DNA from 3 places in the Rhizobium sp. IBUN genome. Region 1 is predicted to be linked to each of the others. Evidence: riboswitches for the same ligand, from Rfam matches in the RefSeq annotation. Region 1 holds a riboswitch; each other region holds the start of a gene.

Region 1 (2,258 bases):
CAGGTCCGAGCGGCGAAGCTGCAGCTTCAGCCCGAGCTTCGAGGCCAGTCCGGCCGCCAGTTGCGTGTAGCCGGCTTCCAGGCCGACGGAGGCCCCGAAACCATTAGAAATAAGATTTTGGACTGCGACCAGAATGCTATCGGTGAGAGATAGCCGACCGCCATGCAGTGCGTTCGCCTCGATCGGGTCCACCATCGGCTTCTTGCGGGTCTTGGCAAGCACGAACAGCAACAGACCCAGGAGAATGCCGCCGCAGACCGGCGCCGTCAGCAACAGCAGCTTGTTGTCGATCTGCGACGAACTCAGTCTCTCGACGTCGCTGATTCCGAAGATCAGGCTGTGCATTTCGCGGGAAATGAGACCCATACCGGTCACCGCCAAACCCGATATGACACCGACGATCGCGCCGGCGATGACCATCCCCATCTCGCTGCGGCGCAGCAGGGCGCGCATCCGCCCGATATCGAGAAGGGTATGAAACGGACCGAAGCGGCGAATATCGATTTTGAGGAGCATGGCAGGAAAACTAGGCGGGCGCAGGCGCGTTCAAGTGCGAGGAAGGGAGGTGCAAATCAGTGGCGCGACCCGCTTGCGATGCAATTGCGGCAAAAGACCGGCGCGGACAATAATTATTTATGACGTAAGCCACTGATAAAAGACGATAAATCTTGTAGAGTAGGTCGACTTGACAGCGTTTCGCGGCGATGACGGCAATCTTAGGAGCGACGGCTTTTGATTGACTTCAGGAGTGGCCTTGCCTAACGATGACGCCATAACGGATGGTTCCGGACCGGTTGAATCGGTGCGGATGAAAAGGGAATGTGAAGCGGTGGACCCAATTCGGGCACCGTCATCATAGCCGACCCCGCGACTGTAGAGCGGTCAGGGTTTTCCGTCCGGCGTTGGTTTCGCGTGGCTGACAGCCTGCAAGGGTGCAGGCGGGCTGTGCGAAAGTGGCGACGGAAAAGTCACTGGCAGTGCATCATGATCAACCGGGGCAGGACGCCTCTTACGTCTACGAATCGTCCGCCTTTTCATGAAATGCAGCCGGGAAGGCGAGGAAGATCCGCTGGCACGATCTGGGGCGACCGGTTTCCGGTTTGCCCCGATCGCGGCCAAGACCCGCGAGCCAGGAGACCTGCCAACTGTGCCGGGCGAAAAGCCCATTCCTGGGTGATGCCCGCTGCCAGCACGGAGGTTGTCATGGCTGAAAGACAGATTTGCCGGCTGCGCTCCGCAGTCGTTCCGGTCTCTCGCGGAAGGCTTCCGAAGATCGGTCAGCGTTTTCCATGAGCCCGATATCATCAGGCGCGACTTTCATCCTGGGCGGCGCGCGCTCGGGCAAATCGCGTTTTGCCGAGCAACTGGTCGTCTCGAGCGGCCTGGAGCACCATTACGTGGCGACGGGTCGGGCTTGGGACGACGAGATGCGCGCCCGGATCGACAAGCACAAAGCCGATCGCGGCGATCTCTGGCATACCCATGAAGAGCCGCTGGATCTTGTCGGCTGCCTGCGGGCGATCGATGGCGAGAAGCGGGCAGTTTTGGTGGATTGCCTGACGCTTTGGATCACCAATCTGATGATGGAAGACCGCGACATAGGGGCGGAATTTGCCTCGCTTGTGGCGTATCTGCCGACGGCACAAGCCCGTCTCGTCATCGTTTCCAATGAGGTCGGTCTCGGTATCGTGCCGGAAAACCGCATGGCGCGGGAGTTTCGGGACCATGCCGGCCGTCTGCATCAAATGATCGCGGCCGAGGCCGTGGATGTGTATTTTATCGCGGCTGGACTGCCGTTGAAGATGAAGGGTTGAATTTCATGAACCAGCAGAAAATTCCGGCGACCGTGATCACGGGTTTCCTCGGCGCCGGCAAGACGACGATGATCCGCAATCTGCTCTCCAATGCCAACGGTAAGAAGATCGCGCTTATCATCAACGAATTCGGCGATCTCGGCGTCGACGGCGACGTGCTCAAGGGCTGCGGCGCAGAGAACTGCACCGAGAATGACATCATCGAGCTCACCAATGGCTGCATCTGCTGCACGGTTGCCGACGACTTCATTCCGACGATGACCAAGCTTCTGGAGCGCGAACAGCGCCCCGACCATATCGTTATTGAAACATCCGGTCTCGCGCTGCCGCAGCCGCTCGTTGCGGCGTTCAACTGGCCTGATATCCGCACGCAGGTCACCGTCGATGGCGTCGTTACCGTTGTCGACAGCGCCGCCGTTGCCGCGGGCCGCTTCGCGGACGATC
Region 2 (2,258 bases), on a different contig from region 1:
AGGTCGGCAAGGTCGATACCGGCTTTGCGACGACCTGCAACAACGACCACGGTATTTCGCCCGATGGCCGCCAGATCGTCATCTCCGACAAAACCGAGTTCGGGAAGTCGACGATTTATGTGCTGCCGGCCGAAGGTGGTACGCCGCGGCTGGTGACGCAAAATCGGCCATCCTATTGGCACGGCTGGTCGCCCGACGGGAAGCAACTCGCCTATTGTGGCATCCGCAACGATTTGTTCGATATCTACACGATCTCCGTTGACGGCGGCGAAGAAAAGCGGCTGACCCACGGCGAGGGACGCAATGACGGGCCGGACTATTCCGCCGACGGTCAATGGATCTACTTCAATTCTAGCCGCACCGGCCTCATGCAAATCTGGCGAATCCATCCCGATGGGACCGGTCTCGAGCAGGTCACCAGTGACAACTATGGGAACTGGTTTGCCCATCCGTCGCCCAACAACGACAAGGTTCTGATCCTTTCTTACGATCCTGATGTGTTCGACCATCCACGCGATCTCGATGTTCGCCTGCGGCTGATGGACATGGATGGCGGAAACCTGACGACGCTCTTCGATCTCTTCGGCGGGCAGGGAACGATCAACGTGCCCAACTGGTCGCCGTCAGGTGATGAGTTCGCCTACGTGCGCTACTTTCCCGTCTCGGATTAAGGGATTGCGTCGGCCAGGGTTTATAGGCATAGACGCGTCCGTCGGGTGCCCGCCGCAGGCGGGAGAATCGGGAATTCGGTGAAAGACCGAAACGTGCCCAACGCTGTAAGGCTGACGGCTGCCGCAAAGAGCCACTGGTCCAGTACCGGGAAGGCGCGGCAGTCGGATGACGCCAAGTCAGAAGACCGGCCCGACATCATAGACTGACCCGCGTGGACGGCGGGCGGTTGTGTTGTTGGGGATTGACGATGCGACCAGACCATTCAGGCTCCCTGTCGGGAGCCGCAGCCTTTTCGACTGAGGAACGCGACGCCGTCTACAGGGCGATTTCGACGCGACGCGACGTGCGTTCCGAGTTTCTCCCGGATGCCATACCGGACGATGTCGTCAAAAGGCTTCTGACGGCCGCACATCACGCGCCGTCCGTTGGGTTCATGCAGCCCTGGAATTTCATCCTGGTGCGCGATGACAAGGTGAAGGAGGCCGCGTGGCAGGCCTTCGATCGCGCCAACCGCGAGGCGGGCGAGATGTTTGAAGGCGGGCGGCAACAGCTCTACCGGTCACTGAAGCTTGAGGGCATCCGCACCGCACCGCTCAGCATCTGCGTGACCTGCGATCCGCATCGCTGCGGCGATGTCGTTCTTGGCAGGACGCACAATCGGCGAATGGATTCCTACTCCACGGTCTGTGCCGTGCAGAATCTGTGGCTCGCCGCCCGAGCCGAAGGCGTGGGGGTCGGCTGGGTGAGCATCTTTCACGAGTCCGACATCAAGGACATCCTCGGTGTTCCTGATCGGGTCGAGATCGTTGCCTGGCTCTGCGTCGGCTATGTCGACCGGCTCTATGACCAGCCGGAACTCGCCGTCAAAGGATGGCGCCAGCGATTGCTGCTGGAGGAACTGGTGTTTACGGATCGCTGGGACAATCCAGCGGACTGAGGGCGGCTATTGCTGCCGCGGCTGAGGGCCCGGCTTTGCCGGATGCTTGAGGTCGATTGTGCCTTGGTCGCCGGCCAAGAACTGCGGACCGATCTGGCGCACCTTGTTGGTCGCCGGATCATATGGCCTGTCCGGCACCTGAGGCTGCGGTGCAGCCGGGGCGGCGACCTTGCTCGCTGGCTCGGGCTTCTTGGTTTCGATCGTAGTGATCGATCCTTGTTGCGGCGGTTCGCTGATCGATTGGCTTTTTCGCATCCGTTCATAGTAGGCGTTGAGGTCGCAGCTGCAGGATGATTTTTCGCCGGGTTTGCGGTTCTTGTAGGCGAAAGCGTTCGGCATCGCGCTGTAAGGAGCGCCCGTTGCCGCCGATATCATCTGTGAAGTCTCAGTGCTGGAGACGTCATGATAAAAGAGCTCGGTGTCGATGCCGGGACACATCTTCGAGCAGGTGTCGGCATCGCGGGCGAAGTCCTGCGAGGTTGCATTCGAGCTTAACGGAAAAAAGCCACCGTCGCAGGTGCGCACACAGACGGTATTGAGATGAGAGGGCGTCGACATGCCGGGGAGACCGTAGCGGCGTTGGCCGGGATCGCCACCCGGCGGTACGAAGGTGTCGTTTCGCAGCGCCTGATCTTCAATGCTTGGAGGC
Region 3 (2,258 bases), on a different contig from region 1:
AATTCTCCGGAACCTCGTTGATCGGCGGCAGCAGATACTGCACGAGGCCGATGAAACCGACATAGGCCAGACCTGCCGCGATTGCCGCATTCCACACACCGAACCGCGGCGTGAGGCGGCGTGCAAGCGCAATTGCCGCTACAAGCGCAGCGATCGAAACGACGATCATCAGGAAAAACAGTTCGGTCCTGACGCCAATGGTGTCGGGATTGCCGACTGCCGGCGGATTGGCCGGATATTTTATGTTGGGTACGATCACGATAGCGACAAACGCCGCAACGGCGATGAGGGCAGAGGTCCCGCGGGCGCTCAGATTGCTGAACCGCCCCTGGATAAAGGCGAATACGAGGGCAAACAGGCCGCCGACAGCAATGCTGTAGGCCATTACACCGGTCAAGAGGCCAAGGCCCGCCTGCGTGGCGCGGCTGACGATTTCAGGCTCAGCAGTTTCACCCGCCGCCTGGGCGGCCGCCTCCTCGAACGCGATCGCCTGGTCGACAAGCGGCTCGCCGAACGTATGCGCAAAGGCGAAAACGAGGACGCCAGCGATCATCCCCGCGAGCATGCCGCGAAGCAAAAGATTTCCAACCATGTCCGGAACTCCCTTAGTGGCAGGGGAAGCCGAGGAGATGCCGGCCGTCATGCACGAACTCGTGCACGTACATACCGTTGAAAAGCGCCATCGCGCCCTCTTCAGTACCGACGAAATAGATGGCGATGAGCATCAGCAGACCGCCGAAGATGGCCCAAGGCAAAAGCTCGCCAACCGGAATCGGAGCCGGTGCGGCGTCGGGCGCAAAAGTAGTGTCAGACATGTATTCCTCCTGGAATGACGCGTTCAGTCGAGAATCGTTGCGTGGCAGGGTCTGACTTCCAGTCCGAGGTATCCTCGTCCTGATCACAGTGGCGCGACCGCACCGGAATTTCACCGGTTTCCAAACCCACAACATCACCGTTATATCTGGCGCTTCGAACCTGTCAACGAAACTTCATGCAGCGGCGGGCCACGCTCCCCGATATCCGGAGATAACGAACGTGATGACGCGCCTTACCTGGATCTGCCACGGCCCGACGGCCGCCAACCGCGAGGCGCGCTTCCCGCAGGACGAACCGCTGGATGAAAAGGCAATCATTGCCACACGGGCAATCACCCCACGCCTGCGGCACGCCGGCAGCGTCTTCGCCAGCCCGACGCTGCGCGCGCGGCAGACGGCCGGCGCGCTTGGCTTGCAGCCGGAAGTTTCCGAGGCGCTCGCCGATTGCGATTTTGGCCGCTGGGCGGGCCGTTCGATCGCCGAGATCCAGCAAGCGGAACCCGAGAACCTTGCCGCCTGGATGGCGCAACCGGAGGAAGCCCCGCATGGTGGCGAGGCGATCGCTGCCGTGTGCATGCGTGTAAACGGCTGGATGCGCGAGCACTTGCAGTCCGGCGGTAACATCATCGCCATTACCCATGCGACGGTCATCCGAGCAGCCATCATCGGCACGCTGAATGCCCCCCTGTCATCATTCTGGATTACCGATATCGAACCGCTCGCCGTCGCTCACATGACCAGCAACGGAAGCCGCTGGTCCCTGCGCTTCGAAGGACAAACCACCTAATTTTCAGGGCGATAATTTAGTCCAGCCTTACGCAAGCAATCGATGCAATAGTTTCTCGACCCGACACCGTCGGGCTGTCAATCCTTGCCCCAAGGAGGACTTTGCATGCCCTATGATTGGAGCGGCGCGCGGATGCGACGCACGCGTCTGCTACGTATGACTGGCGCCGGGATGCTTCTCCTGCTCGTCATCAGCGTCACCCTTCTAACCAGACTTTGAGAACAACAGGCGAGCGACCAAGCGCTCGCCTCGTTTTTCACCGCGGCTTTCGAGCCAGTTCACACGCTATGATAGCGATTTGACAACAAGAAATCGCCCTTTGATTTGAACAAACGCTTCAGACTTCCATGATACATCAGCGCCCGGGTGGAGATGGAGTAAAGCATGCCGGTATTCTTCCAGAGCAGGGCCGGGAGGCAATGCTTGTTGGTCATGGCGTTGGGGGTAACGCTATGGCTCGTCGGTGCAATCCTGGAACTGGATAACTGTGTGGTCGCCTTCGTCGGCGCCTACGAAAGCTATGGTGCAGACAAGCTCGTCCTCGCCCTTGGCATCGGCGGGGCGATGAGCTTCGTCTATTCGATCCTGCGCATTGTCGATTTGCGCAAGGAGATGGAGCTGCGGGCCACCGCTCAGGCCAAGGCCGACTGGACAGC

Evidence for each region. Region 1 has a riboswitch for cobalamin ahead of cobU (bifunctional adenosylcobinamide kinase/adenosylcobinamide-phosphate guanylyltransferase). Riboswitches for the same ligand answer to the same signal wherever they lie in the genome.
Region 2: another riboswitch for cobalamin. It lies ahead of bluB (5,6-dimethylbenzimidazole synthase); the one in region 1 lies ahead of cobU (bifunctional adenosylcobinamide kinase/adenosylcobinamide-phosphate guanylyltransferase).
Region 3: another riboswitch for cobalamin. It lies ahead of RHIBUN_RS0132265 (CbtB domain-containing protein); the one in region 1 lies ahead of cobU (bifunctional adenosylcobinamide kinase/adenosylcobinamide-phosphate guanylyltransferase).

Annotation. Positions count from the first base shown of each region.
Region 1 covers NZ_AZNV01000020.1:57,099-59,356, reverse strand. Annotated here, with positions in the region: gene RHIBUN_RS0118650 (chloride channel protein) at 1-516, opposite strand, end outside; cobalamin riboswitch at 764-1,161, shown strand; gene cobU (bifunctional adenosylcobinamide kinase/adenosylcobinamide-phosphate guanylyltransferase) at 1,290-1,814, shown strand; gene cobW (cobalamin biosynthesis protein CobW) at 1,820-2,258, shown strand, end outside.
Region 2 covers NZ_AZNV01000035.1:4,315-6,572, forward strand. Annotated here, with positions in the region: gene RHIBUN_RS0125000 (TolB family protein) at 1-671, shown strand, start outside; cobalamin riboswitch at 698-880, shown strand; gene bluB (5,6-dimethylbenzimidazole synthase) at 920-1,609, shown strand; gene RHIBUN_RS0125010 (DUF2865 domain-containing protein) at 1,616-2,258, opposite strand, start outside.
Region 3 covers NZ_AZNV01000079.1:3,261-5,518, reverse strand. Annotated here, with positions in the region: gene RHIBUN_RS0132270 (CbtA family protein) at 1-592, opposite strand, end outside; gene RHIBUN_RS0132265 (CbtB domain-containing protein) at 606-815, opposite strand; cobalamin riboswitch at 841-987, opposite strand; gene RHIBUN_RS0132260 (histidine phosphatase family protein) at 1,039-1,602, shown strand; gene RHIBUN_RS0132245 (EAL domain-containing protein) at 1,987-2,258, shown strand, end outside.